Regions from separate parts of the Ammoniphilus oxalaticus genome, predicted to be linked through region 4. Evidence: riboswitches for the same ligand, from Rfam matches in the RefSeq annotation. Region 4 holds a riboswitch; each other region holds the start of a gene.
What was found. A riboswitch is a leader RNA that binds a small molecule or an ion and turns the genes downstream of it on or off. The one in region 4 is predicted to bind cobalamin.
Positions count from the first base shown of each region.

Region 1: it holds a riboswitch for cobalamin, as region 4 does, so the genes downstream of both, BEP19_RS15095 (DUF4430 domain-containing protein) here and metE (5-methyltetrahydropteroyltriglutamate--homocysteine S-methyltransferase) in region 4, are expected to answer to the same signal.
Region 2: it holds a riboswitch for cobalamin, as region 4 does, so the genes downstream of both, BEP19_RS17190 (ABC transporter substrate-binding protein) here and metE (5-methyltetrahydropteroyltriglutamate--homocysteine S-methyltransferase) in region 4, are expected to answer to the same signal.
Region 3: it holds a riboswitch for cobalamin, as region 4 does, so the genes downstream of both, BEP19_RS15040 (S-layer homology domain-containing protein) here and metE (5-methyltetrahydropteroyltriglutamate--homocysteine S-methyltransferase) in region 4, are expected to answer to the same signal.

Region 1 covers NZ_MCHY01000010.1:48,049-55,624, forward strand. Annotated here, with positions in the region: gene BEP19_RS15090 (S-layer homology domain-containing protein) at 276-3,101, opposite strand; gene BEP19_RS15095 (DUF4430 domain-containing protein) at 3,161-4,873, opposite strand; cobalamin riboswitch at 5,007-5,199, opposite strand; SAM riboswitch class I at 5,328-5,480, shown strand; gene metK (methionine adenosyltransferase) at 5,612-6,820, shown strand; gene BEP19_RS15105 (sensor histidine kinase) at 7,243-7,576, shown strand, end outside.
Region 2 covers NZ_MCHY01000013.1:146,001-153,576, reverse strand. Annotated here, with positions in the region: gene BEP19_RS17215 (GAF domain-containing protein) at 1-488, shown strand, start outside; gene BEP19_RS17210 (hypothetical protein) at 494-682, shown strand; gene BEP19_RS17205 (hypothetical protein) at 1,019-1,258, shown strand; gene BEP19_RS18310 (YmaF family protein) at 1,709-2,041, opposite strand; gene BEP19_RS17195 (hypothetical protein) at 2,642-3,007, opposite strand; cobalamin riboswitch at 3,207-3,392, shown strand; gene BEP19_RS17190 (ABC transporter substrate-binding protein) at 3,545-4,540, shown strand; gene BEP19_RS17185 (FecCD family ABC transporter permease) at 4,537-5,586, shown strand; gene BEP19_RS17180 (heme ABC transporter ATP-binding protein) at 5,583-6,410, shown strand; partial or broken gene BEP19_RS17175 (cobyric acid synthase) at 6,407-7,117, shown strand; gene cobO (cob(I)yrinic acid a,c-diamide adenosyltransferase) at 7,233-7,576, shown strand, end outside.
Region 3 covers NZ_MCHY01000010.1:32,080-39,655, forward strand. Annotated here, with positions in the region: gene BEP19_RS15030 (stalk domain-containing protein) at 1-1,327, shown strand, start outside; gene BEP19_RS15035 (copper amine oxidase N-terminal domain-containing protein) at 1,413-2,705, shown strand; cobalamin riboswitch at 3,163-3,360, shown strand; gene BEP19_RS15040 (S-layer homology domain-containing protein) at 3,512-7,576, shown strand, end outside.
Region 4 covers NZ_MCHY01000006.1:512,487-520,062, forward strand. Annotated here, with positions in the region: gene BEP19_RS04570 (coiled-coil domain-containing protein) at 1-3,199, shown strand, start outside; gene BEP19_RS04575 (DUF2399 domain-containing protein) at 3,196-4,485, opposite strand; cobalamin riboswitch at 4,843-5,036, shown strand; gene metE (5-methyltetrahydropteroyltriglutamate--homocysteine S-methyltransferase) at 5,191-7,488, shown strand.

The DNA of each region.
Region 1 (7,576 bases), on a different contig from region 4:
TAACGCATATTAGGATTGCATGTTAAAGATAGTTGGGTGTTCTATTTTGAAAAATTACAAAAAAGCTGTTAGTCGGCATGGGCGGATCGTCTTATCAGGATATAGGCGATAATTTTAAAATATGAGCGAGGATATTTAAATATAGGCGACAATTTCAGGATATAAGCGACTATCGTGGCGATATGGGCGAGTCTGCTGATATCTCGGCGGGATTTGGCCTTTCTAAAGAGGAAAAAAGAGTTGCCCCAAAGGGACAACTCTTCTACATATCGATGTTATTCGGTTAAATGGTCCACAAGTTTCATGGCTACGACAGCCGCCATTTCTCGTGTGACAAAATCGTTTGGTTGGAAGTACCCGTCATAACCAACCATGAATTTATTCGCGTAAACGGCAGTGATCGACGCTTTCGCGTAATCTTTCGCCTGTGTTAGATCCTTAATTTGTCCGTCTGCTGTTGCTGTTTCAAGATGTAATGCGTTGTTTAACATCACAGCTAAGTCTTGACGTGTGATCGACGCGTTCGGAGCAAAGCTGTCTGTCGAAACGCCTTGGACCCAGCCTTTTGAATAAGCGCCTGTGACATAGCCGTCATACCAAGAACCGCTAACAACGTCCGCAAAAGTAGAATTGCCTGCTTCAGCTGGCGTTTCGTCTAATACATGGTGTAACAAAGTCACGAATTGCGCCCTCGTTAAGCGGTTTTTCGGTTCAAACATTGGGATATCCGCGTTTGTGCCAGACATGATTTTTAAATCATGCGCTCGGTAAACGGCGTCTTTTGCCCAGTCCGCGATTTGCGCGTCATCCACGTAGTTCGTACGCGCTTCTTCGATAGTCGGTTGTGACACCGCCGGTCCAGCCAATTGATAGATTGAACCTTTGCCTTGCGTGTACAAATCGTAAGCGACAAGGGCTGCCAATGCTTGTTCGGTTGCCATTGGATTCGTTCCGTTTCCTTTTATGTGAGCAAACCCGCCGTCGGCTTGTTGATAGCTGAGTAGCGCGGAAAGCAGGTCGCCGTCCGCTTTTACAAAACGGGCGTCTAGCGAATTCACGCCAAGCGCGCTAAGTCCTTGAATCACTTGGGCGATGCTCTCGCTCGATGTTTCTCCAAATTCTTCATACCCGCCATTTTTTAGTTGGGTAGCGGATAAATACTCAATCGCTTTCTCGATCGCCTTGCTTACGTTTGGTTGTTCCTGTTGGTATGGAGCGAGCGCGGACAAAGCCATTGCTGTAATGTCTATGCTGCTGTCGCTATTAGCTCCCAATGGCCAACCGCCATCTTTGTTTTGACGGTCAAGCAGCCAGTCAATTAGCTTCGTTCTGTCCCACTTGGCGTTGCTAGGTACATCATAGTTTTTACTATCTAAGGCGATTAAAGCAAAAATCGCTCCGTTTGTGCCTTGCGCTGTTAGATTTTCATGATTGTAGATCTTTTCAATTAAGTTATACCCTGCGATCGCCTTTGGATCGGCTCCTGCGGCGCTCACGCCAAGTACCATCCGCTCTAAGTCGGTTACTTTACGGAAGCTACCTTGGTTATCTGTTAGCGTCTTTTCAACGGTTGGCAGATACGAAGCTGGGATGTTCGCGCCTGCGCGGTAAAGAGCGAATGCTTCCCAGTCGGAAATAGCTTGTCGTTTTGAGATATGATCGACTGTTTTGTTTATGTTCGCAGAGACATCTCGTTTCGTTAAAGATAATTTATTGCGATCGATTACCGCAAATTGAGTGAAGTGATCGACTAGCCCGGTGACGACACCTGTACTCGCATCAATGACAGCTGGAATCGGAATCCACTCGTTTGTTGTTTCGTCTAACCAGACCAAAGCGAGTTGACTTAAATCAGCCACCTCTAATGGCGCTTGAATCGAAATGAAAACTGGTTCTTTAAACTTCAATCCTTTTGGACCAAACGTGTAAATTGCTGAAACAACCTCAGGTCGACTTGGTATTTGCTTTTGTACACTGATCGTTGTTTGAGTGGCCAATGCATCAGCGGGAATGATTAAGCTGACCTCGTTTTCCTTATCGGCAATCGTCTTGGCTTGGCCGGGTTGAACGGTTTCCGAAAGTTGAATCTTATTCTTTTGCAGCGTTTCCTTGAGTTGCTTTATTTTTTCTGCTGTCATCTTGGTGTCTTTTTTAATAACGTTAATGACAGGTTCTGTCGTATCTTTTAAAGGCGTTTTGTTATTGGCTGGGAGCTTAATATCTTTTAAAGCATCCTCTTGATCCTTGGATAATGTACCACCACCCGTTGTTGGCGCTCCTCCTTTAATGGCCTCCTTAACGCCTAGATCATTCCCGCCATCTTTCGTATATTTCCATTCGACTCGATCACCGGGATTTAACGTAACAGCCCCAGCGCTTTCGGATGGGGAAATATTATTTACAAAAAACAACCAACCGCTTAAAGGTCCATGATCAAACTCGCGCAGGCCAGCGATACCATTGACGTACACTGTACTACCTGAACCGCTTGCTTGGACGGAAGCGCCTAATGCGCGAATCAGCACGGAATAAGGCGTGTCGTTTGTTTTGAAATCAACTTGTTGACTAGAAAAGATGGTCCCCGAAACCCCATGAACACTTAGTGTGACGGATTGCTTCGCAGGTGTTCCACCACCATCTGGGGTTGTTCCAGGGTTAGGAGGATTGGTGGTAGGAGGCGTACCCTCGTTATTTTCATTACCTGGATCGGGATCGACGGGCTTAACACCACCATTATCATCTTCTTGCTTTTGATCGTCAGGGGAGGGGACGGCAGTGAACTCTTTCGTTGCAATTGTCGTTCCTCGTCCTATTTGAACTTTGTAATCTCCTTCCTTGGCGGAGGAGGGCAATTTAAAGCTTAAGCTGTATTTCCCGTTAGCGGGTTTAATTTGATCAATATAAAGGAGTGTTCCGTTTGGTTGATAAATTTTAACGATTAATTCAGATAGAGATGTATTCCCATTCAATTGTACGGTCTGTCCTAGGTTCGTTTGAGCGATTTCATTAATTGTAATCTTCTCTGCCCCAAGCGCATGGATCGGGAACAAACTAACTAGAAGTGTTAAAGTGAGTAAAATTCGTAAAAATCTACTTTTCATTTCAAACCTCTCTTTCCTTAAGAAACTAAACCCGACTGGTAGGTCGGGTTTAACTTTTGTTACTGTCTTAGTTCAATTGGAAAAGCAAGCGTCTTTCCAATGTTCATGGGATTAGTTAATTGATCAAGTAAAAGCACTTTGACTCTATAATCATCATCTTCAGATACGTTGAAAAAGGCCGACACTTCTTTTTCAGCTTCTATCGATTCTTTTAGGGATACCATACTAATTGGTTCTTCATCTTTGAATAGTTGAAAAACAATATATACAGGATCATTATCTTTATCATCGACTTGAGAGATTTTTGTAGTTATATATATTCCGCTTTCCCACTGAATCGATGCCGAATTAATCTCATAAGGTTTTAGAGCAGGAGGAATGTCTCCCGCATAGTGAATTTCACTATAGAGAGTTGACTCTCCCTTATCATAAAAAAGATTTAAAGCAGCTAACGCCTGCAATGCTTGTGGTGTTGCAAAGAGGTCTTCTTTACCGCCTTGTTTGCTGCTGAAAGCGCCGTTATCTAGTTGAAAACTTAATAGATCAGTAACAGGGTTGTTTCCATTCTTTTTTGTAAATTCAATCCCTTGTGGATCCTCGCCTGCAGCTGTTAAAGCCTGAATGACTTGCGCGGAAGATTGGCTGTTATGTCCAGTAAACATGTCGATATACCCGCCATTGTCAGCTTGCATTTCTTTCAAGACTTGAATACCTTGGTTAATTGCTTCTTCAACTTCAGGTCGATTTTTGTGTGGGGCTAAAGCATAAATTCCCATTGCTGTCATATCTACAGTCGGTTCGTCCCCAAAAAAGGTCCAACCACCTTTAGCCAGCTTCCCCTTAACAATTTGCTCAATTAGTATCTCGCGTGTCAGCTGCGTATCAGCGGTCTCTTCCGCTTTCGCGGTATCTAAAGCAATGAGAGCAAAGAAGCTAATGTTAATTGAAGGGTTCGAATAATTTTGCAATTCTTTGACTAGGTTATTTCCGCCAAAAGATGTCGGATCGTAACCTAATGATTGAATAGCTAAAATAGATTTTGGAATTTGCCCCTTGTTCGCTATTAAATTTCTATCTAGTAGAACTTCCGCGTAAGAATGATCATTGGTGGTGTAAGGACCGCGATTAATATCTTCACCTAAGGAGTTTAGCGCCAGTACTACATCATCATTTCCTGGTACCCCTTTTTCGCGGTAATAGTTAATTATTTTATTTGTAGCTTTTTCTATTTCTTGCGTCAGTACATTGGTATCTTCTATCTCCGCGTTGTCTTTGGGTTCATCGACTTCCTCTTCGTCTTGGTCCCAAGTCCCCCATTCCGTATAATACACAACGATCTCATCATCGTCTTGCACTGGGAATTGAGCCATTCCAAGGTCATAAACTCTTTCATCTAAGGTTTCATTTCGATAAACGCTATACAGCCATCCACCAGTTTCGTTCGAGATAATCTCGTTAATGGCCTCAATGTAGGGGGTGTCATACGAATGATTCACTTCGTAGGTTATATCCTCTTCATCTAAAACTTCGATCAACGCATCGTAGGCTGTAGTTTCCCGACCTTCGATATTCTCTAACGTAATCGGTCTTTCTAGGATCACGTCATCTTTGGCTTCAACACGAATTGAGACGGTTGTTGTATTCTCGGTCGTTACCTGCGCATCAACTTCTACCCCATCCGCCTTAACCAAGCCAGCTGGCGTGATCAGCGAAAAGATCATCGCAAACATGACCAACCACGAGAGCCATATATGTTTCACTTTGTAATTCATTTCTTTCCTCCTCATTTTTTGAATTAAAAAGACGCCCCTACAAAAAAAGAGGACGTCTCGATTGATCATATTACAAAATGACGCGTGTTTAGATCGCTTTCAACAGCCACTCCCTATAACCCGTAGGTGATGTGTCTATCTTTATCTAGCGGCAGGTCTCCTGACTTAGCGTCAACTCGCTTGTTTCTCCTTCCCAACCTTAATATGATCAGTGGACTTTTTGAAATAGCGATCAGCTTCACAGTGGCGGGGACCGTGTCGGAATTGTAACCGACTTCCCTTTTAAAACACGAATAAATAATGTTACCGATAGAAAAATATATGTAATTGTCTACGGTGATCATAACCTAGGGTGTTATTTTCTGTCAATATCCGATCGTTTACGACAAAGGAGCAACTGTCGGAAAAGATTGACAAGCTTTCTGGCATCCGCTATTCTTAGTCAGAACGGATACTCTTATTCCGAGAAGGCATGAGGGACTGGCCCGATGACGCCCGGCAACCTACGAACTGAATTCATATTTTTCCATAAATAGGGAAGGATAGAATGAGGCCGTGTAAGGTGCTAACCAGCAGGATGAGTTTTATTTGTCCTGGAAAATAAGAGGTAAAAAGGATTTGAACGCGATAACCTTTTTCCTCACGGGGGAAAAGGTTTTTCTTTTTTATCGCCTCTTGATTATTCGGAAAGTAACCCGTATCTATATAGCTATTTTTTGAAGGAGGTACGTGAAGTATATGGCTTTACAAAAAGGACGTCATCTTTTCACATCTGAATCTGTAACGGAAGGACATCCCGATAAGATTTGCGACCAAATTTCGGACTCGATCTTGGATGCGATCTTGGAGCAGGATCCTAATGCGCGGGTTGCCTGTGAAACGGTTGTTTCAACGGGGTTAGTGTTAGTCTCTGGGGAAATTACGACAACCTCTTATGTCGATATTCCAAAAGTGGTTCGCGAAACGATTCGCGAGATTGGTTATACGCGCGCAAAATATGGCTTTGACGCGGAGACATGCGCGGTGCTTACGTCGATCGATGAACAATCCGTTGATATTGCGCAAGGGGTCGATCAGGCGTTAGAAGCGCGTGAAGGCCAAATGACCGACGAGGAGATTGAAGCGATTGGAGCAGGGGACCAAGGGTTAATGTTCGGTTTTGCTACGAATGAAACTCCGGAATTGATGCCTTTACCGATTTCCTTGGCTCACCAATTGGCTCGTCGTTTGACGGAAGTTCGGAAAAATGGAACGCTTACTTATTTGCGTCCCGACGGTAAAACGCAAGTAACAGTTGAATATGATGGGGACAAGCCTGTTCGCGTTGATACGATTGTCATTTCTACGCAACACGATCCTGAGACAACACTGGAGCAGATTAAGGCGGATCTACATGAGCATGTGATTGGGCCAATTGTTCCCGCGCAATATTTGGATGAGGCGACGAAATACTTTATTAATCCAACAGGACGTTTTGTAATTGGTGGACCGCAAGGCGACGCGGGTTTAACCGGACGTAAAATTATCGTGGACACGTATGGTGGTTACGCTCGTCATGGCGGCGGCGCTTTTTCTGGAAAGGATCCGACGAAAGTGGACCGTTCCGCGGCGTATGCGGCGCGTTATGTGGCTAAAAACATTGTTGCCGCCGAGTTAGCCGAAAAGTGTGAAGTGCAACTCGCCTATGCGATTGGGGTTGCCCAACCGGTCTCGATTAGCGTCGACACGTATGGCACCGCTCGGATTTCAGAGGAAACGATTGTGGAATTAATTCGTAAGCACTTTGACCTGCGTCCAGCGGGTATTATTAAAGAGTTGGACCTGCGTCGTCCATTTTATCGCGCGACCGCGGCTTATGGTCACTTTGGACGGACCGATCTAAACGTGCCTTGGGAGCGAACGGATAAAGCGACATTATTAAAAGATGAAGCGAAAGCATTCGTGTAGGCTGCGATTTAAACGACAACTTTATTTTTTGAAAAGGGCAGATGAACGTATTCGTCTGCCTTTTTGCTTTTTTCAAGGCATGGAAGTAAATTTACTATGTACACTAGTAATAGAAGGTTAAACAGGTTAAGTTTTTGTGTGAGAATGTTTGCTTGAGGAAAGGCCCCCATAAATAGAAAGTCCCTTCCGAAGCATGTGGATGTAGGAGAGTCGATGCAGCTTGGGATAATCACTTTGGGCTAACTTTCCTTTTTATGGTTAGAAAAGTTAGCATTTGTTGATATTTGAGAAGCGAGTCGGTATGATTTTAACTATACTAAATAAAGATCTAGTACCTTTCTGAAGTAGTTTGGATGAATCATTTCATAACAAACAAATGAAAAAATAGTCGCGTCGTTGAGGGCGTGATGGGATAAAAGGAAGTGAGCGTAACTTTGCCATTAAATATTGATCTCACTCACTTGGATGATGTTTTAAAGAAGACGATTTCAACAGTGGAAGGCAGTAAGGGTCAAATTTTTGATATTGCCGAACAAGCGCGTCAGGAAAGTTTGTCGGCGACGCAAGAACTTGAACGAATACAACGTGATATCACGGACTTGTTAGAGTCCAACGATAGACTGGAAGAACAGTTCCAAGCGAGTCGGAGGCAGTTGGCTAATGTGAGTAGAGGTTTTGAACGGTATGAAGAAGCCGACGTTAAACAGGTGTACGATATTGCCAGTCAGCTGCAAGTAGAGTTATCGATCGCCAGGG
Region 2 (7,576 bases), on a different contig from region 4:
ATACTTATAAAGTCACCAGTCTAATCCAGCGGTTAATTGATGGTTTGGCTGCGGATGTGAAGCTAAGTCCTGGAGAGCGTCATCGGTGTGGGGTGTGGCTGGAGAATAACGGAATTCTTAAACTAAGATATGCTAGCTCTGGATTTCCAGAAAATTATATTGGAGTGCGGGAATTAAGCATCGAACACTCATTAGCTGGGAAGTCATTTCGACGAAAACAAACGGTTAAGTATACTGATGTTACGGAAGAGGAAGACTGGGAGAAAAACCCCGCTTCATCAAGTGATTATACCGCTTTAATTTGTATACCTATGGCTGGCTGGGGTGTTTTGACAATAGATGCTTTGAAACCAATGAGGGATGAGGTTTCAATAATAGGTGAATTGTATGGGGCACTGATTGAAAGTGCTGTTATTGAATTTTTAATAAATGATTCAATGGCAAATGAGGCTGCCGCCTCTAAAGAAGTTATTAGTGAAGAGGAGTGAAATACATGCTAACCTATGAACAAGCTCCCTTAAAACGTATAGCCGCTAGGCAAGCCCTAGAAAAAGGATTAATTACAAGAGCGAGGTATAATCAAATCTTGGATGAGTTAGACAGGATTGAAAGAGAGAATAAAAAATCTAATGACAAATGGATCCGAAAGGCAAAAGATAAAATTGAGGAATTAATGGTTTAGTTCATGTAGCAGAACTATATACCTACAAAAGACTGACGGTGAAGTGGATCCCAGTTGTGTAAAAGCAAAACTAAACCAAGATAAAAAATAATAGTGGTGTATAGCTTCGGCTTACACTTAAGGGGACTGGGTGCGTCTGGTCCTCTTTTAATTTTGTTTATATCTCAATTAAACTAGTCTTCAGAGGGCGGTTGAAATATCGGATGTCCTTTTTTTATTAAGCACGGATTTTTTTGACCGAACTCTAACGCATGACTGAATTTATTAGGAAGAAAGCGGCAGGAAAATATCCCCTTTTGTTGAAGTGATATAGATGGAAGCGAGGTGGAATATAAAATGAAGGAGTTTCAAGAGAAACTAAGAGAGTTATCTACACAACCTTATACACAGCTAGATGACATAATTAGCAAAATGGAAGCTATGCAAGAAAAATATTCGGAGGAATTAAAAGAAGCAAGGAAAGGTAACAGCACTAATAAAGTATATTACTTGGAAGGCCTGGTAGATGGAATTACTTTCATGACTCAGCCATTGAGAAAATACAATGATGGCATAAAAGAAGAATTAAATAAATAGAAACTGTTATCAAATAAAGCATTCTTTCCGGAGTGCTTTATTATTTGTTCATGTTTTGTTCATGTTTATGTTCAAAAACAGTCTTTTTTAATAGTTGATCAAATTCAAAAACATTGATGTATAGCGGTTTGTGTCATCTGTTTAACGTTGTTTTATGTGATGCTAAATGGGCGGCATGATGTAGTAACCGTCCTAAAACCTTATAGTATCAAGGTTAAATGGTCACGGGATCTCCCCGTGACCATTTTTTGACCATATTTATGAGGGTGAATTGCAAGAAAAGTCACAGAAAGGTAACATAATTTATTGTGAATGTCTATAATCAATGGTTTGAGGGTGCTTTCCTATAAGGTGGAAATCTTAGGACTCATCATAAACTTGGGCAGTAGGCATTACATCGTGACTCAATTTGTTCAGGAGGCTCCTTATCTGAGCCGCCTGTGTTGAGATCTACTTAACTTTAACTTTTCTAACCTTTTCAATAATTAGCCCGTGCGTTTGAATTCCTCTAATTAGCATAGGAATTGTGGTCCTACCTGTAATGATATGCCTATGTCCATTGGAAATCTGAGTCATTATACGGAAACGATGGAAATGATTTGGACCTTGCCCATTGATTGCTGGGCCAGTTGTTCCGGAATAAGCGTGTCTGTGATTATCAGTAGTATTAGTTATTCCTTGGAAGGTATGCCGATGGGTTCCTCTAGGAATTCGTATTAAAAGATCAGTAACGTTGCTAAATAGATGTCTATGGCCGTCTGCGATCAAGGTTAAACCTTGCATCCTGTGTTGTACTCGACTAAAAGTTTGGGACTTCCTTGCTTTTTCCCCCAATTTTATATACCACCTTTCAAATTGTTACTACACAGTAAATGCATTCGCGGAACCAATTGAAAGGGGCATATGTCCTATGTTAGTTTAATCAATTTTTAAGAGCGAGTGTAAAATGGTAATATGGTTAACTGCATTATAGGGTGTAGAGGTGGTAGTGAATGGATGAGAGGAGACGGTATGAGCATCAATGAGTTAATAAAAACCTACATGCGCCTGTACGAATGCGCGTATTGCTCATGTATCTTCGGCGTAAAGGATTGCGATGAGATGGATTAGGACGCCATTGTATGCCCGCGCCGTCAAGCTTGAAGGACAAGTCTTATGGGGGTTATGTAGCGACGGACGATGTAGATGTCGTTGGTCACTAAAATGATAAAAGGTTGGGAGAAGCAGGCCGTTGCGAATGGAGGTTAACAACGGCTGCTTCAGCCAAGAAGAAGTTGAAAGGTGACAATGAAAATCATTATCATCCTTATTGTAACAGAAGTCGGTTAAAAATAATAGGGCAAAACAAAAAACAAGGGCTGATTCGCCCTTGTTTAAGTTAGACTAAGTAAGTCGCCTTTTTATCAATTCCGTATCAAATGCGCGTATCGCTTCATCCCCTCTTTTTAGGGTATCGAGCAAAGCGTCTTTGTCTCCGTTATTTATAAACAATTCCCATGCAGCAGACAAGTCTTCATGAAATGGAAACTCTATTATTACGTAACTCCGTTCAATCATGTCAAGAATTAAATTCTTTTCTATCAACATGGAGTGTATCGCTAGATACGCTTTAAGATCAATTTCCTTTCCTCCCGTTATCCTTATATCTTCGGCGGTTGTTTTCAATTGCGAAATGAGTGGAGCGACTGTATCGATTAAATTTAGAGCGTAGGGATCGCGGAGTATCTCCGTGATGTGGGGCCTTAGCATTATGAACACCTCCTGAAGTTATAGTCGAATCGTATCACTTAGTTATAGATCATGGTGGTGACAGTGTTGTGACAAAAGTAATGGGGGGACAATGGTGGATGTGTGATTGTTTGAATGGTCACAAAAAAAGTAACGAGGACATGAAAACGAGAGAATGACCTATGTTATAATGCTAGAGTGAGTGTATGGTTTGACCAATTAAATATTTTTGCAAATAGGTGCCTTGTCGTTTGACGAGGTTAAAAGGGAAGTCGGTGTGAGTCCGACGCGGTCCCGCCACTGTAAATCGGGGATACCTCGCAATCCACTGTTTCTTTTGGAAATGGGAAGGAGAGGAAGTCGATTACCCATAAGCCAGGAAACCTGCCTAAGTTGCTTGCCAACGAAATCCTTCGCGGAAAAGGATCGGTATAAATGTAGATTATTATTTTTGTTGTGTATAAATCTAAATTTTGCTGCATGCCTTGTTCCCGTGATGGAAGCAAGGCTTTTTTCGTTGAAAGAATGTATTACATATGAAAGGGAGAGAGAAGGTAAATGAAAAAGTTTTTAGCAAGTTTGTTAATTACGGCAATAACGCTGACTGTCAGCGCTTGCGGACAAGGAGAGCAAGCGCCTCGTGACAACGTGTCTCAAAATGAATCACAACAGGAGGAAAATGGATCTGGAGTAGAAAAAGCTGGGCAGGCAACTGTATATCCGATTACGGTAAAAGATGCAACGGGAACAGAGCATACTTTTGAGAAGGCGCCAGAACGAATCGTGTCTACTTCGCCATCTGAAACGGAAGTGATGTTTGCCTTGGGTCTCGGCGATAAACTCGTTGGTGTATCAGACTTTGATAATTATCCAGAGGAAGCGTTGGAAAAACCAAAGGTTGGCGGAGTATCCAAGCCAAATGAGGAGGCGATTATTTCGGCAAATCCGGATCTTGTGATCGGTGGTATTTCGATGAAGGATGATGTGGCCAAAGGGCTACGTGATCTTGACATCCCGCTTTATAAAACAGAACCCAAAAAGGTCAGTGATGTGTTGGACAACATCATTCGCTTCGGGGTGATTACAGATACGCAAGAAAAAGCGGAAGAGCTTGTCGCGCAAATGAGTCAAGATATTCAGTTCGTGACGGACAAAGCCGAGGAACTTCAGGATGCTGATAAAAAGAAAGTATACATTGAATTTTCTCCAGGTTGGACGGTCGGTAGAGGGGAGTTTATGGATGAACTGATTACGATCGCCGGCGGCTTGAATATTGCGAGGAATCTCGAAGGTTGGAATGCGATTAATGAAGAGAAAATCATCCAGGATAACCCGGATGTCATTTTATTTACGTCCGGTCGCTTTGACGATCAGTCAGGCGCTACAATCGATGAGTTAATCCGCTCAAGAGGCGGATGGGAGAAGATCAGCGCTTTACAGGAAGATCGTTTAATCGCTGTGGATGGAGATGTTGTATCGCGTCCGGGGCCGCGCATCACAGAAGCGCTTAAAATAATAGCTGAAGCTATTTACCCTGAATTATATAAGCAATGAAACGACGATTAGCGCTTTGGGGAGGAGTGGGTATAGCGCTCCTCCTTATTTCAATCGTTGTCAGTGTTTCGCTTGGCGCGGCTAACCTTCCGCTTTCGGAAGTGTGGGGGGTGCTGTTGCGTCAGCTCCCCTATATCAAACGCTTCGTAGTCGCTGATTGGGCAGACTCAACCGAACAAATTATTTTAAAAGTTCGTCTGCCGCGGGTGATTCTTGCGCTTCTTGTTGGCGCCTGTCTATCACTGGCGGGCGCTGGTTTTCAAGGGGTGCTTAGAAATCCTTTGGCCGATCCTTATACATTAGGCGTCTCATCAGGGGCGGCGGTCGGAGCTGCTTTTATTATTTTATTTGGTTTACATACGACTTTGTTCGGGACTTGGACGATTCCGATCGTTGCTTTCATAACAGGGTTAATTAGCCTCTTGATCGTGCTTCGATTAGCCAACGTTCATGGAACTTTTCGGCTGGAGACGATTATTTTATCTGGCGTGGTCGTATCCGCTTTCCTTGGCTCGCTTGTTTCTTTGATGGTATCGATGTCAGATCAAGTCGTCAATGAGATTATCTTCTGGCTGATGGGGAGTTTGGCGTTTCGTGGCTGGTCTTTTATTTTCGTTCTTTCGCCATATTTAGGAGTGGGCTTTGTCGTGTTAGTTTATTATAGCAGGGCGCTAAATTTATTTGCCCTTGGTGAAAGGCAAGCTGCCCACTTGGGTGTGAATATTGAGCGGACTCGGTTCGTCGTGTTGATTGTGTCCACATTGATTACAGCAGCGGCTGTGTCGATTGTCGGTACGATTGGCTTTGTCGGGCTTGTCGCGCCGCATTTAGTTAGACTGATGGTTGGACCTGATTACCGCATGCTTATTCCGTTGTCTGGGATTTTTGGGGCCATTTATGTGTTATGGGCCGACACACTGGCTCGTAATGTGTTGAGTCCGACTGAAATTCCACTTGGCGTCGTGACCTCATTTCTAGGCGCGCCCTTTTTTGCGTACTTACTTCGGAGAAATAAACAGGTGACGAAGGGGGGGAGTGGATCATGATTCAAGCAGAAAATGTAAGTATGGCTTATGGCGACCAACAGGTCCTTGATCAAATTAGCTTTTCCGCGCGGCAGGGCGAGTGTCTTGGGATCATCGGTCCTAATGGAAGTGGGAAATCGACCTTGCTCAAGCTACTTTCCGGTGTTCAGGCGCAGACGACAGGGAGGATTACGCTAAATGGAAAACCAGTGGAGCATTATACTCGCAAGCAATTAGCTAAGTTGCTTTCAGTGCTCCAGCAAGAAGCGTTGTCGCCTGTTGGTTTTACGGTTCGAGAAGTCGTTCAAATGGGCAGATACCCTTTTCAAAACTGGCTCGGTCAGGAAAGAGAGGACTGTGAATCGCTCATTGATTCGATCCTACAAAAAATGGGGTTAACCGAGTTGAGCGATCGCCATCTTGAGCAATTAAGCGGCGGAGAACGCCAGCGTGTTGCCCTTGGAAAAACAATGGCGCAACAGCCGAAGTTGCTCATGCTTGACGAACCGACGACCTATCTGGACATTGGTCATCAGATTCACTTGATGGATCGGATTCGTGAGTGGCAACAACAAGAACAAATGACGGTGATCGCAGTGTTGCATGATCTTAATCTTGCGGCTATGTATTGTGATCGGTTGCTCTTGCTGCATAAGGGTCAAGTGATTAAGATCGCCACGCCTGAGCAAGTTATTCGAGCGCCGTTAATTGAACAGGTGTATGGCACAATCCCTGTTGTAATCGATCATCCTGTTTATCATGTGCCGCAAATTATTTTACAAGGAAATGGGATTGGTCAGGATTCAGGTCATCCCCAGAGCAGGAAGGAGGTTGTCCAACGATGAAGAGTGAACCGAGTGAAGCGGCAACAATTATGTTTCAGGGGACTGCGTCGGATGTTGGAAAAAGTTTGTTGGTCGCAGCCCTTTGTCGCGTATTAACGCGGGATGGATTGAGGGTTGCTCCATTTAAGTCGCAAAATATGTCGTCCAATTCTTATTTGACGCGGGACCACAAGGAGATCGGACCTGCTCAAGGGATGCAGGCGGAGGCATGTGGAATTTCGGCAACAACCGATATGAATCCGATCCTTTTAAAACCGTCGATGGATATGAGCTCCCAGGTGATTGTTCATGGGAAACCATTTAAGGAATTAAGCGCGCGAGCATATAGAGAAGAGTATCTTCCTAAAGCGGAAACGATTGTAAAGGATGCCTTGGGGCGGCTGCGAACCGCGTATGATGTTGTTGTTATTGAAGGCGCGGGAAGTCCGACGGAAATTAATCTAAAGGACAGAGATATTGTGAATATGCGACTTGCCCATTGGGCGGACGCCCCTGTTATTTTAGTCGCGGATATTGATCGCGGCGGCGTGTTTGCCTCGATTGTGGGTACGTTGGAATTGGTGGAACCGCGCGAACGTGACCGAATCAAGGGGATTGTGATTAATAAGTTTCGCGGAGATGTTAGCTTGCTTCAACCGGGCATTGACTGGCTGGAAGAGCGGATTGGCAAGCCAGTGCTTGGCGTCGTTCCTTATCTGCCTGATTTGCATCAGTTGCGCCATGAGGTATCGCGAGAAGCATCTTTTAATCGTCTGGCTGAGCATTTCGCCAACCATGTCGACATGAAAATGATCTATTCAATATTAAAAGGGGGAAAGAGAGATGGATAAGCCGAACAAGGAACGGGGATTGACTCTTGTCTATACGGGTGATGGCAAAGGAAAAACAACAGCTGCGTTAGGTCTGGCGCTCCGCGCGTATGGTCGGGGGATGCGGGTATTAATCATCCAATTCATTAAATCGCCAGAACGTACATATGGAGAGAAGATCGTGTTCGACAAGTTAGGCGTTGAAATGGTCCAAAGGGGGATTGGCTTTACGTGGACAAAGACGCCTGAAGAACATCGTCAGGCTTTGAAAGAAGCGTGGGCATTTACAAAAGAGAAGATCATGGCGGGAGAACATGATCTCGTTATTTTAGATGAGATTAATAATGCGCTTGCGAT
Region 3 (7,576 bases), on a different contig from region 4:
TGGAGCTGATGTGAAATGGGATGATAGCGCGCGGAGGATTACAGCGACAAAAGATACGACAGAAGTAAGATTAGACCTTGGATCTAAAACAGGATTTGTCAACAGTAAGCCAGTTCCATTAGATGTCGAAGCTCGGATTGTGGAAGGAAGAACGATGGTTCCTCTTCGTTTTATTAGTGAAGCGTTCGGATCTGAGGTAAAGTGGGACAATAAAACAAAGACTGTTTTGATTACAACAAATCAGCCTGCATTACAACAGGTCGACAAAGACAAAGACGAATCTACAAGTAGTGATCAAGGGGAAGCAACTGTTGGGGAAGGTCTAACATATGAGCAAGCCATCAAACTCGCGTTTGAACACAGCAAAGATTTAAAATCAGCTAAAATCGATATTGAAAAAGCGGATAAGTCGTTAGAAGGGGCGAGCGATGCGATTGATTTCATTCCTGCTGCGGGTGGAAACCAAGCGGCATCAAGCGCTTTCACCGGTTGGAACAAAGCTCAGACTGCCTACTTTATGGCGAAGAAACAATATGAGATCAAAGAAGAAACACTAGAATTCGATGTAAAATCGGCATACAATGAAATATTAGTGAGACAAGAAGCAAAGAAAGTAGCTCAAGTAAGTCTGGAAAATGCGCAGTTGAAAAAGCAAGTGATCGATGTAAAAAAGGATAATGGGATGGCGAGTTCTTTTGAGGCAACGCAAGCTAACTTTGCCCTAGAAGAGGCAAAAGCAAATTTGGATGCAGCGACAAAAGGGTTAGCTGACACATACGCTAAATTTAATAGATTGATCGGCAAAAATGCGAATGAACAAGTTGTGTTAGCATCGAAGCCAAACTTTGAAAAGTTGGGGAATGTTGATCTTGATACGACTGTTTCTCAGGTTGTAACAGGCAGCTCAGCAGTTTGGTTAGCGGAGCAGAACGTTCATTTAGCAACACTAGATGTGAAGTACTTTACATTTTCAGGTACGACGAACGATAAAATTGCTTATGAGCAAACTCAGTTAGAAAAAGATCAGGCTCAAGTTTCCGCTGCAAGCACGAAAGAACAGATTGAATCCGCGGTACGCTCGATTTACTACAACATTCATCAGCTTGAGCAACAACATGATGCTCTTAAATCGAACTTGGAAAAAGCGCAGGAAGCGTTAAAATTAGTTCAAGTTCGTTATGATGCTGGAATGGCAACAGCGGAAGATATGTTTGAAGCCAAACTAGCAACGGAACAGCTACAACAACAAATGCTCGGTCTAGTGACCCAACATGATACGCTGAAGCTGGCGTTAAAGAAACCATGGGTAGCGGGAACAAGTAGATAATGCTCTTAAAAGAATCGCAATCTGTTATGCGATTCTTTTTTACATGCTTTTCTATTATAATGGAATAGAAGGAGATGATTAAAAAATGAAGAAATTGCTCACTGCATCCATCTTATCTGTTGGTTTGCTCTTCTCATCTATCGTAACTGTTGATGCTTCAGGCACGATTTCCTCCACACAAAATCCAACCGTTGCTGATGGATTTCAACAATTAGGGAATATTCAAGTTGTCGTCGATGCCGGCAGTTTGAAACAAGGGGATGCGCTTGTCGTCCGCTTGCCAGACTTCGTTTCGTTAACCTTTGAAAATGGGATCCATCCCCACTTTGGCGGGATGCAAAATCGTTTGGTCGCTCCGCTTACCTTTAACGGGCAGCCGAACTGGAATGGAAAAAAGGCTCCCTTTTCAATCAGTCAACCCGATCAACGGCGCTTGGTGATTACATCTTTACTGGATCAAAAAGTTGATCAAGATTTTGTGTTCTATTTACAATTTGGTTCCGTACATATTGACCGTAGATCGTATGGGGCGGTCAATGTAAATTTTGAACCCTCGCCTGGTAGTGGCTTTCCAGCTGGAACCGCGTCAATCGGGAAAGTTTACGGTGAAGAGACGACATTTGAGCTGAGTGCTAGCGGGTTTAAACAAAATGGTGATGAGATGAAATTTAAGCTGCATATTGAAGAAGACGATGCTGTTGCTCTAACGAGAAATAAAGAATTGCGTGTTCGTTTACCGCAAGGATTCGCATGGGATGGACTAAACAAAGAACTAATGATTGAAGGTCAAGCAGGGGATCTGCGAGTGAAAAAGAACTTCAGTCAAGAGATTAGCATTGAGCGCCTTAATGCGACATTAAATGTACCGGGTAAATGGGAAATCCCGCTTCAATTCATAGCCGTTGATCCGTCAAAAACAAAGCAAGGTGAGATCAACATCGATCTTCAGTGGGATAAACTACATCAAATCACGATCGGTTCCTATGAAAAAATGATAAAGAAGGAATACGTGACGTTTAAAGTAGGCAGTACAACTTACCTTAACAATAAAAACGAAAAACGGATGGACGTAGCGCCTTACATTAAAAATGACCGAACGTATCTACCAATCCGCTATGTCGCTGAATCTGTCGGCGTACGTGACCGCCATATCGTCTGGAATGACGTCGCGCGAACTGTCACCTTCTCAGCGGGGAAATCGGCGCAACTACGAGTCGGAAGTAATATCATGGTCGTTGATGGCGAAGAAATCGTCATGGATACTGTGACCGAAATCAAAGATGACCGTGTCATGCTGCCAATCCGCTACATTAGCGAAGCCTTTGGTAAGAAGATTGACTGGGATGACAAGGAACGCACGGTGACGATTGAGAAGTAGTTTAATGATAATAAAAGATATATGTAGCGTCCGTAGTTAATTACGGACGCTACAGAGCGTGTGATCAATTTGCGAATAGGGATGCTTTATAATCAAATAAGTTTCGCGCGGATAAGCGTATCTGCCATCACACTGGACTTCGCATAAAAGAGTCAAATCTATATAAATGAAAAAGGTAATCTGTCCGTGATGGAAGAAAGCCTACTCTCCACTTGTTTTCGCTCATAAGCTAACAGGCGCTGCCGAGAATCCAATCAAATTTTTAAAATTTCCTCAAAAATTCATCTTAAGATACTGCATGCTATATTGTTAGCAATAAAATTCTTGGGGATGACAGCTAAGTTTTTATAGGCTATAGTAAATAAGGAATTGACTTTCGACAAGTCTAGCTCTTTGCGAAAGAATACATAGTCAACAGATAACCATTTATAGGGTTATCGTTGAGTCTACAATTGAAAAATGTTGATGACATAGGTTCCGAGTAGATGCTTGCTAGTTTATGATTCTACTTGGTTAATAGGGAAGCAGGTGAAAGTCCTGCGCGGTCCCGCCACTGTAAAAGAAGAGTCCTTGCAGAGATACCACTGGGCAACTGGGAAGGTTGTAAGGATAATGACGCTTGAGCCAGAAGACCTGCCTATCGTTCATACACCATGAGACTCTACGGACGATGGAGGGGTGATGTAACAGGTGAAGCGAATGCCTTATTTCATACTGTAAATACCTCTTAACTTGGAGTTAAGGGGTATTTTTTGTGCGTAAAGGAGTATTTTTGAACAACAATGAATATCAGTGGAGGCATATGAATGTCGAATAGATTAAGTCCGACCCGTCGTTTAGGGTCAATTTTATTAAGTTTTGTACTTATTTTTCAATTGTTTGGCAGTTCTCTCGGTTATGCGGCGAATCAACATGAGGCTGCGGATTTAAGAAACTCTCGCGCGCTGGATGGAACAAGCGAGTTGGAAGATGATTCAGAGGCTAATGGACAAATAGAATCAATAGAATTAGTAGAGGCGGAAGAAGGAACAGAACTAGCTGATTCGAAGGATTCTTTGGAAGCGGACGATGCGCCTAAAGAAAGCGTTGAACAAGCCGTTGAACAAAATGATGATAAGAAATCATCTGAAGAATCATCTATGGATGAGCCAGAAGATGGAAAGGTTGTCGAAGAAAATGTGGAATTTACCAAGGAAGAATTTGAACTAGACGAAGCGCTACCAATCGTCTCTGCCAAAGAACAACTGGATAAAAATCTCGCTTTTCTTGTCGAAACGGTGGATAATCCAACGTTTGGCATGATTGAGGGAGAGTGGACGATTCTGTCCTTAGCGCGAGCGAATTACACTGTGCCGCATGGATATTATGAACTCTACTACGAGAACGTGGAAAGAGAAGTTTCGATCGAGTTTGAGAAAGAACGAAATCAAGGGAAGCTGGATCGGAATAAAGGAACAGAACATTCTCGCTTGATTTTAGGCCTAACCGCAATCGGAAAAGGCTTTGACGATGTGGCAGGATATGACATAAGAGAGGCATTAGCCGATTTTGATTTTGTGACGAGACAAGGCATCAATGGTCCGATTTTCGCTTTGATCGCGCTGGATACAAAAGGGTTCGACGTCCCCGTTCAAGAAGGAATCGACAATCCGTTAACGAGGGACAAAGCGATTGATTATATTTTAGAACGTGAAATTGACGGCGGCGGGTGGGCTCTAGCTGGAAATATATCTGACCCTGATATTACTGGGATGGCGATTCAAGGATTGACGCCCTACTACGATACGCGTTCGGATGTAAAAGAAGCAGTCGATCGAGCGGTTGCTTGGTTGTCCGAAGCTCAGAAGGAAGACGGAAAATACGCAAGCTGGGGCGTGGTTAATAGCGAAAGCATCGCGCAAGTGATTGTTGCCTTGACAGCGCTCGGGATTGACCCGCATACCGATGAGCGATTCATTAAAAATGGAACATCAGCAGTTGACGCATTGCTTACCTTTGCAATTCCAACGGGAGGATTCGCTCATAACGTAGACGGCAGTGTCGACGGAATGGCGACAGAACAAGGAACTTACGCGCTGGTTGCTTATGACCGTTTTGTAAACGGGCAAAATCGACTGTACGATATGACGGACGTTGTTTCTCGTGAAGAACCAGCAGAAGACGATGGGAGTGGGGGTGACGAACAGCGTTTTTCAGTTAAAGAGCAACTTGATAATACGCTAGCCTATCTAGTTGAAACTGTAGACAACCCGGCAATTGGCACGATAGGCGGCGAGTGGACGATTCTCTCATTGGCTCGAGCAAACTATCTTGTGCCAGATGGTTATTATGATCGGTATTACCGAAACGCAGAAAATGAAGTTGCTAAAAAGTTCGAAGAAAATGAAGGAAAACTTGATGTACACAAAGGGACGGAGCACTCTCGCTTAATTTTAGGATTGACCGCCATTGGCAAAGACGTTGGTGATGTAGCGGGATACGACATTAAAGAAGCTTTGGCTGATTTTAACTATGTCAAATGGCAAGGGATTAATGGCCCAATCTTTTTCCTTATTGCGTTCGATACAAAAGGTTATGCCGTCCCAGCTAAGGCCGAGGTAGCGAATCAGACGACGAGGGAAAAGGCGATCAATTTTATTTTAGAAGAAGAGATTGACGGTGGTGGATGGGCTTTATGGGGGACTACTCCAGATGTTGACATTACAGGGATGGCGATTCAAGCATTAACACCGTATTACGAATCTGACCCTAAAGTAAAAGCAGCCATCGATCGGGCGATTGATTGGTTATCTGACATCCAAGAGGCAGATGGAACCTATACTAGTTGGGGATCGCCAAATATTGAGAGTATTGCGCAGGTCATTGTAGCCTTAACAGGACTAAATATTGACCCGCATACGGATAAGCGATTTGTTAAGAACGGAACATCAGCGTTAGAGGCTTTACTTGCCTTTACAGCTTCAGAAGGTGGGTTCAAACATATATCGACTGGGAAAGTAGATCCCATGTCCACTGATCAAGGAACCTACGCGTTAGTCGCTTATGACCGATTTGTAAACGGCGAAACTCGACTGTACGATATGACGGATGTTGTTTCCACGGAGGAACCGACAGAAGAGCCTGAAGAAAAGGATCCGAGTGAGTCATCGCTTACAGTCTCTGGTTTAACAGATGGCGAAAAAGTAACATCAAAAGAAATCACATTTACCATTAACGGCCAAAATGTGAAAGACCTGCTTGTCAAATTAAATGGGGAAACAATCACGGGAACGGACGGTACGTACCGCGCGACGCTAACGGACGGTAAAAATACGATCACTATCGAAATAACCGATGCAGCGGGTAACAAGCGAGATGAGACGTACACCCTATTTTATGAGCGTACGAGTGGTTCACCGGGCAACACAAGTGACTCTTCTAAGAAAGGTTCAATCACACTATCCATCGACAAGCTCACGATAAATCGCGGCTATGTTTTACCAGCTACAACAGTTGAATTTAGCGCAGGCGAAAGCGTGTGGGATGTGCTGCGACGTGAAATGGATGAACGCGGTATATCTTACTCATCTTCGTTTTCAGGAAAATACAACAGCATTTACGTTGAATCGATCGCTGGCGACGGCGAATTTGATCATGGCAGCGGCAGCGGTTGGATGTACAATGTTAACGGTAAGTATCCTGATTATGGAGCGAGTAGACATACATTAAAAGACGGTGACGTTGTTCAATGGCGTTACACGACAAATCTAGGCCAAGACCTTGGACAGGACATGAGCCGCTGGGAAGACCAGCCTGTTCCAGGTGGTGGTGTTCCAGTCGCAAGGAAGCCAGGAGATAAAAATCCTGTCTTGCAAATTCCTGAGGATGTAAAAGAAGACCATACGGTCAAAATCTCTAAAGATTTGCTTGATACGGAAAATATTACGATCAAGCTTCCAAAGGGAGCGACAGCAAAACAATTTATCAATTTAGCGGATGTAAAGGATCGCATTCCAAAGGTGACGATTGAGGCTGAAGATAAAAGCTTTGTAATCGAGAAAGATACGAAGTTAATGTCGGGGAACGCGCTTTTGGAATTGTTTACTTCCCTAAGTAAGGATGAAAAAGTAGACGATATCATTACAAAACAACATCCGGATCAGAGCATTAAAATCGAAGATGCTTTTTCGATGGGGAATGCTGAGGGGACAGTTATATTTGATAACCCTGTTACACTTACTTTGAAAGGGAAGGGTAAGCAAAATCATCAAGTCGGTTTCATTGAACAAGATGCGTTTACGCCGATTGAAATCTATGAATCGGACAAAGAAGGGCAACGCGCCACAAAGGGTGAAAAACTACAAACGTATGCCTATGTGGATGGCGATGACCTCATTATTAAAACAAATCACTTTACGACGTTTGTTTTATATACAGAACAAAAGCTAGAGTCGGAAGTTAAATCGAGCGCAACAGCAGTTGAATTAAATCTCGCGAACATCTATAAAGACGCGGATCTCATTGCCAATTGGGCTTATCCGTCGATTCAGGAAGCGACGCAAAGAGGTTTAGTAGGTGGCTACAATGGCAACATTCAACCAAAACACAATGTGACGCGGGCTGAGTTCGCGACGATGTTTGTTGGCGCGCTTGGCTTAGACAGCCCGACGGACAAGACGATTTCCTTCACGGACGTAAAAGAAGGCGATTGGTTCTATCCAGCGGTCAATGCCGCATATAAAGAAGGGATTGTATCCGGTTATGACGGCAAGTTCCATCCGAATAAGACGATTAGTCGTGAAGAGATGGCTTCGATGTTGCAACGAGGCTTGCGTTTAGCGGCGCAAGGCGATCCGATTTCCTTTGCGGATGAACAACGCATCGCTGACTGG
Region 4 (7,576 bases):
CACGATCTCTTTTGCGGCGGCTTATGCATTGGGTAGCGATCAGATCAGTGTAGATACGTTGCGCTCCAAAAGTCTGGATTTATTCCGGGAAATCTGGCAAGCGCATGTCGAAATTATCTTTCATAATCCCCAGGGACCTGATGCGATTGATGCGCCTGAATGGGTATCGCTTGGGGTCGAAATCACTCAGAAGCCAAATCAGCAAGCATTTAGCAAGTTTTTTTCCAAGCATGGTGACGCGATCGATGAATTAAGTCTGTTTCGTCAGTTTAAGACTCGCGTAGAGACGAGAGAAGAATTTGAATTGAAATATGGTGTTTCACCGGACAAGTTTTTTATGTTTTGGTACCAAAATAGTATTACTCGATTCGCCACGATGAAGGACCGTGAACGATTTGAGTATGTTGCTGAGATGTACGGTCTAAAAGATACACAGGAAAGATGGGAAAGAGCTAAGTTTGAACGAAAAATTGCTCAGGAAGACTTTGACCGAGCAAAGATTAATTTGGAAAGGGAAAGACAGAGAATTGTTCTTGCCCAGAAAAGCTACAAGATGTGGGAGAGTCGGAACAAGCTTAGAAAAGAAGGTGTCGAATTAAAAAGAAGTTACCTGGAAGAGAAAAAGCGGTTATTAAGCTATCATTTGGATCGGCTAGAGCAGAGACTGGCTTCATTAAACCATACACGGATAAAAGAGGAGAGGGAAGTTCAACAAAGAGAGGAAACAATTGAGGAATTAACAGAGGCATATAATTGGGAGGTAGACAGGCAAAAAAAGTTGCAAGAAGAAAAACGCATAGAAATAGCAGATCGGGATCAAGCCAATCAGCTATTGGAGCAGCTACGTCAGGAACGGGAAGAGCTAGAGAAGGTAACAAAAGAAATCGAAGAGAAGTATCGCTATGTGCGATCCGCAGAAATACTAAACAAGCTCAATGTAGAACTGGAACAAGAATTACAAGATTTAAGCCGCGTTATATTGGAAATGGAAGACCGAGTTAACACAGTAGATAGGTATATGTCTACCAGTCAGCGTGATAACGGAAAATGGGAAAATGTATTGAGAGAGCTCCAGGATAAAATTGATGAGTGGACAACATTTCTTCAAAATTCTCAATACGATGAATTGAAAAGGCGGGCATACGAGGTTAAAGAAGAGTACGCTAATATCTGCTTAGAATTGAAGGACCTTTTAGATAATATGCAAACTTGGAGCATGGAACAACTCGAGTTGAAACGGAGCAGAGTTGTCAAAATTCCATTGCAAGTGAAAAGTATAGGCCATTTTAAGAACGAGGGATTCAAGGCGTTCGCCTTTGGCGAACTTTTTGAAATTCTAGCCAATCAAGATTACGCGCGGGTGGAATCTTTGCTATCGGGAATAAAACATTCCGTATTCGTTTGCGGCCCTATAAATGAGTCGGTAACCCCGCTATTACATGTTTCTCTTCAAGAAGGATTAACAAGAAAAAAAGCACAAGGGTTATTTCGAAAAAAGTTACCAGGTAAGCCTCTTAATCAATTCTTGGAATGGAATAAGGTAACGTATGATTTGTTAACGACGGGAGAACGAGAAAGTTTGTCCAGTTGGGTAGAGCAAATTCATGTGATAACCCGAGAGATGGAGCCCATTTACGTGGACCGCGGAGAAAGTTATTTACTTGATGGGCAGTTGCATGGACCATTGGGACAATCGGGAGCTTTTGCCGAAGGTTTTGCAATTGGGAGAAGGGCGTGGCAGAAGCGTTTCTCTTTACTCAAGAGTCGTTTAGTTGAGGGTGGGTTTCAAAAGAGTTTATTAACAGAGAAGGAAAAAGGTTTGGAGCTTCAATGGTACGCATCTTGGGATGAATTAAAGCTTTATGAAGAAAGGGTGAACCAACTTCCTATTATTGAAAAAGAAAGAGAGATGGCAAGACAAACGCTAGATGATCTAGATCAGAAGTTGAAACATTGGGGTGACCAAAAGAGTGAGCTTTCTGTTGAAACGAGACGTGTTTTAGAAAAACGTAAAGAAAAGGAGCTTCAGATTGACAAGGTTCTTGAAGAGTTGGAGATCCATCGTCAATTTGGAGAAATGTCTGTTAAGTTGGACCGTTTGCGGGAAGTGCGCAGCGCAATCGAGGAAAAAGGCCATGAACGAGATCAAATGAGTTATCAAATAAATGAATTCGATCGTTCCATCGAACAATGCTCTACAAAAATGACTCTAGCCCGTGAAAAAAAGTTGTCCCTAAATAATGAGATTGTTCATTTAAACAGCGCGTTGCAAAAAATCGAAGATGAACATGATGATCTTCAAAGAGAAATTAATGGGATGAGGGAAGAAGAGAAGCAGCTTGAACAGGAGGAAGCTGAATTTAACGAAATGTATTCGGAGTTGATTCAGCCACTTCCTCCATATGAACCCCTTGCTTTCGATTCGATCAGTGAAGCGCGTCTAAGAAATTGGGCGGACGATAGTCGTAGAAAGTTGGATGAGGCGTTGTCGATGAGCGTGGATGAATTTGCGGAAGAAAAATATTTTTCGATACGCGATAGTTTTCAAAAATCTCAACATGAAACAACAGTGTCTGAGACGTTATTTCAACGATTGCTTGTAGAAGAGGAGGAGTTGCGCAATCATTTCCGAAAGACCGTGCATGATCGTTATCAAAGAATTAATCTACATTTTAGCGATTATATTAATCGGATTGGATTCCGCGGAAGGATTGAGCAGATCGAACCGGATGAAGTAGATCCCCGACGTCAACATTATGAGTGGAGACTTTATATCGCTACGAAGGCAGGCCATGATTTGGAATATTTACGTCCTACCGAGAGCATTAGGCAAAAAATTTCGAGTGCTCCATCCGGTGGAGAAATGGCCGTTATCTCTCTTGTGTTTGCTTTAGCATTGTTGACTGATATTGAAAAGAGGCCGCCGTTCTATCTGTTAGACGAATTTGACAGCGCGCTTGATGAATGGAGAAAAGGTCTAGTTATAGATATGTACCAGGAAGTGCTGCAACGGAAGTTGATCATTATTTCTCCAAAATCACACTCGTCTGATTACTTGGAGAGATTTGGCATCTTTTACGCGATCGTTTCCGATCAAAAAGAGAACACGAAGCCAATCAGTCGTGTTCTCCGTCTTGAAAGGCAAAAGTATCAAGCGTTATCCGCTGTCTTTGAAAAAAAGAGCGCAGCGCTGACTTAACAAAATAATAGATCCCAATCCTTTGGGTTTCCGAGTATTTGTTCTTGTTCGATAAAATTGCGTTGCTTTTTCCTTTGCTCAATATCTTCCGCTAGTTCATGAAAGGTTCCTACATGCGTAGGGGCCTTTTCATTTGTAGTTAGAACAAAACGTGGTTTATTGCTCGTGATTTGCATAATCTGGTCGGCGATATCCAAGCCAGATGGGTCGTAATCAACCCAACCATATATGGGTTTGTCATCGATACTCAATTGTGAAATTAGTTTTTTATGGGGGATTTTAAGATTCCCATCCGTACAAATGACGATACCATTCTTGTGTTGAATCCATCCCGTTAATGCCATTTTGACCAATGGTGAACGATTTTCTGTAATAATCAGAAAGGAGGCGGGGGAGTTCCATTCGATCACAGACTTTAATTGCAGATGTGTAATACATCCTAGTGGATGGGCATCGTGAAGGCGTTGATTCTGATAAAGAATTCCTGAATAATATATAGGTATGATTTGACCTAGTGAAATGAATCCAATCTCCTCGAGTGAGAACCGGCTTCTTTTTTCTAGTTGTTCCAAAAGCCATTCTTTTTGAGAGTCATAGACTTTCGAACCCCCTATTCTGGCAAACCCCTTAGAACCGATCTCTTTCCAATCAAAAATAGTTTGGCCACCGAGATGTAATTTCAACAAATGAATAAGAAATTGAAAGAATAACCGTTCTTTTGCTCGCTTGCCTTCCCGGACCTGTTTTAGTAATTCCTGTTGATCCAGTGCTATATTTATAAGATCGTCATAAACAGGCGATAGTCCTACCTGCAACTTTAATTCTTCTAAATCTTTCAACCATTGATCATTCCAACGGGCAAGCTCTTCCTGTTCAGCTTGATGATAACGAACCAACCATTTTAGTCCTTCCGGACCGATCGTAATGAATTTAGATAATAGAAGATGTCCGTCTGATTCATATGTAAGCCATTCTGCAAAAAAATGAGTTTCAATTCCTCTCTTAAGCAGTTGTTCGTTTAGCGGTACTTTACTTTCTAGATAAAGTGGTTTTTTTACCGATTTCCATCTCTTCAAGACCTGAGAAATGGTTTGCATTTCTTGGGGAGACAGCGTGGAACCAATTGATAAAGGCTTAATCCTTAAAGATGCCTTACGACGGATTGAGCGGGAGAGCTCTTGGTAAACATCGTAATAAATAAAGCCATCTTTCTCATAGGGTTCGTCGTAATCTTGATTAGAATTTAACAGGTGATTAGGTGGGAATGTATAAGATTGTTTTGACATAGGCTGCCTCCTTACAGATTTAAAGATCAAGTGCTTCTTGATAATACCACTTTACTACGTATGTTTGTATATCTATTTTAACCATGAACTTTGTCGTATCTTGTAAAACAATTCTTGACAACGCCTATATATAGCGATAGAGTAATCTGGAATGTGTATATTTTGTATGTGTTGGTTTTTTGAGATCTTTCGAGTTGAGGCAAGTTTAAAAAGCTCCTGCTTCATTTCGGCGCAAAAGGCGTCGCTGAAGGGTACAGATACCAATTCTGAGTATGCATATGGGATAAATAAAGTTTGGTTATTGACAGTGATCGTTTCTTACTGTAAATTGGTAACTAACATCACTAATCAAAATAAATTGAATACGAATGAATAGGTGCTTTAAGGAATCGCCTTAAAGCTTAAAAGGGAAGTCGGCGCAAATCCGACGCGGTCCCGCCACTGTAATAAGGGAGTCTTTATCATAAAATGCCACTGATCGATTGGATTGGGAAGGCGGATGGGGATGACGATCTTTAAGCCAGGAGACCTGCCTATTTCATGAACACATGATGACCTACGGGAGATAGGGAGGTGTTAATGTTAACAGTCGCGCACGACGTTTTGTTGTGATTCACATAAAGAACTGAGGCATTTCTAACTTCTTCTTACACGTTAGAAATGCCTTTTTTATTGTTTGCAATAAACATACTTAGGAGGTAGGAGATGTCAGTATTAAGCAGTAACTTAGGCTATCCGCGCATTGGTGAAGACCGCGAATGGAAGCGAGCGCTAGAGTCATTTTGGGCTGGGGAGTTAACAGAGGAACAATTCGAATTTGAAATGAAACAGTTGCGGTTACGTCATATTCAAAAACAAAAAGAGAAGCAGGTTAATCTGATCCCTGTCGGCGATTTTACGTATTATGATCAGGTGTTGGATCTCGCTGTCATGTTTGGATTAGTGCCAGAACGATTTAACTATGAAGGTGGTCCTGTTTCGCTGGAAACGTACTATGCGATGGCCCGAGGCAATCAAGATGCGGTTGCCTGCGAGATGACGAAATGGTTTAACACAAACTATCATTACATTGTTCCTGAATACAAGTCGGGTAACTTGAATTTAACAGAAAATAAACCGCTGAAAGCCTATCGAGAGGCAAGGGATGAGCTCGGTGTGAGAGGCAAGCCAGTTTTGATCGGTCCGTATACGTTTTTGAAACTATCAAAAGGCTACGAGTCCCATCAAATTCCCGAGTTTATTTTGCAATTGCTCCCGCTGTATACGCAAATTTTGGTTGAGTTGGAACAAGAGGGAGTCGAGTGGGTTCAATTGGATGAACCGATCTTGGTTACATCGATCACAGAAGAAGAGATGAAAACCGTTGCTTATATCTACGAACAATTACATGAAGCCGCTCCGAAACTGAAGAAGTTGCTCCAAACGTACTTTGATTCCGTTTCCCATTACGAGCAATTGGTTGAGCTTCCTGTACAAGGAATTGGCTTAGATTTTGTCCACGGCAAAGAACAAAATACACAGGCGATCGAAACGCATGGCTTTCCAGAAGACAAGGTACTCGGCGTCGGCTTGATCAATGGACGTAATATTTGGAAGTCCAACTTATCTGAGAAGTTAGCCTTTGTTGAGTCAATTGCTAAGCATGTATCTGTGGAACAGATGATTATTCAACCTTCAAGTAGTTTGCTCCATGTACCTGTTACCGTTACGAATGAAGACAAGCTTGATTCGACCTTAAAACAAGCGCTATCTTTTGCCGATGAGAAACTAGATGAGTTAAAACTTTTAGTGGATGGGATCCGTCTTGGGAAAGAAGCAATTCGAGCGCAACTAGAAGAGGCGGAATCGATCTTAGAAACGATTGCGCAAGCTCCGTTTAGAAATCGGGTGGCTGTTCATGAGGCGGTCAAGAGCTTAGACGAAAAGTCGTCTAAGCGTCAACATCCTTTTTCCGAGCGTCGTGTGGCCCAACAAGAGCGTTGGAACCTACCGTCACTTCCGATCACGACCATCGGCAGTTTTCCACAAACGGCTGAGGTCAGACAAGCGAGACAGAAATGGCGAAAGGGAGAATCGACGACAGAACAATATGAGCAGTTTATTCAAAACGAGATTAAAAAATGGATTGAGATTCAAGAGGAGATTGGCATTGACGTGCTCGTTCATGGGGAGTTCGAACGGACGGACATGGTTGAATTCTTCGGTGAAAAGTTAGGCGGATTCGCCTTTACTTCCAAGGCGTGGGTCCAATCGTACGGATCGCGGTGTGTGCGACCACCTGTTATTTATGGGGATGTCGAGTTTATTGAGCCAATGACAGTCAAAGAAAGCGTCTATGCGCAATCATTAACAGATAAGCCTGTAAAAGGGATGCTAACAGGGCCAACGACGATTTTAAACTGGTCGTTTGTCCGTGATGATCTCCCGCGCAGCCAAGTCGCTTTTCAAATTGCGTTAGCATTGCGTAAAGAAGTGGAAGCTTTGGAGTCCAACGGAATTCAGATGATCCAAGTAGACGAGCCAGCCTTACGGGAAGGTCTGCCGTTAAAGCGATCGGAATGGGATGAATATTTGGAATGGGCGGTACAAGCCTTCCGTATCTCGACAGCATCGGCGCAAGATCAAACACAAATTCATACGCACATGTGCTATAGCGAATTCAAGGATATTATCGATTCGATCAAAGCGTTGGATGCGGATGTAATTTCTATTGAAACGTCGCGCAGTCACGGAGAATTGATCTCTTCTTTTGAAGAGCACACATATGATCAAGGCATTGGACTCGGAGTATACGATATCCATAGTCCGCGCGTGCCTCGTGTGGAAGAGATGACAAAGATGATTGACCGCGCTCTACGCGTGTTAGATCCTGCATTATTTTGGGTAAATCCAGACTGCGGATTAAAGACGCGCGGTATTGAAGAAACCGTTGTTTCTTTAAAAAATATGGTCGAAGCGACGGATGTTGCGCGAAACAAATTAGCTTCTGAAGTAACTTCATAAAGTTGTCTGTTGTAGGTAAGCAGGTAAGAAAACCGGAATGTTTTCTTACCTGCTTTTTATTTTATCTCTACATCAGATTTAAATGGAT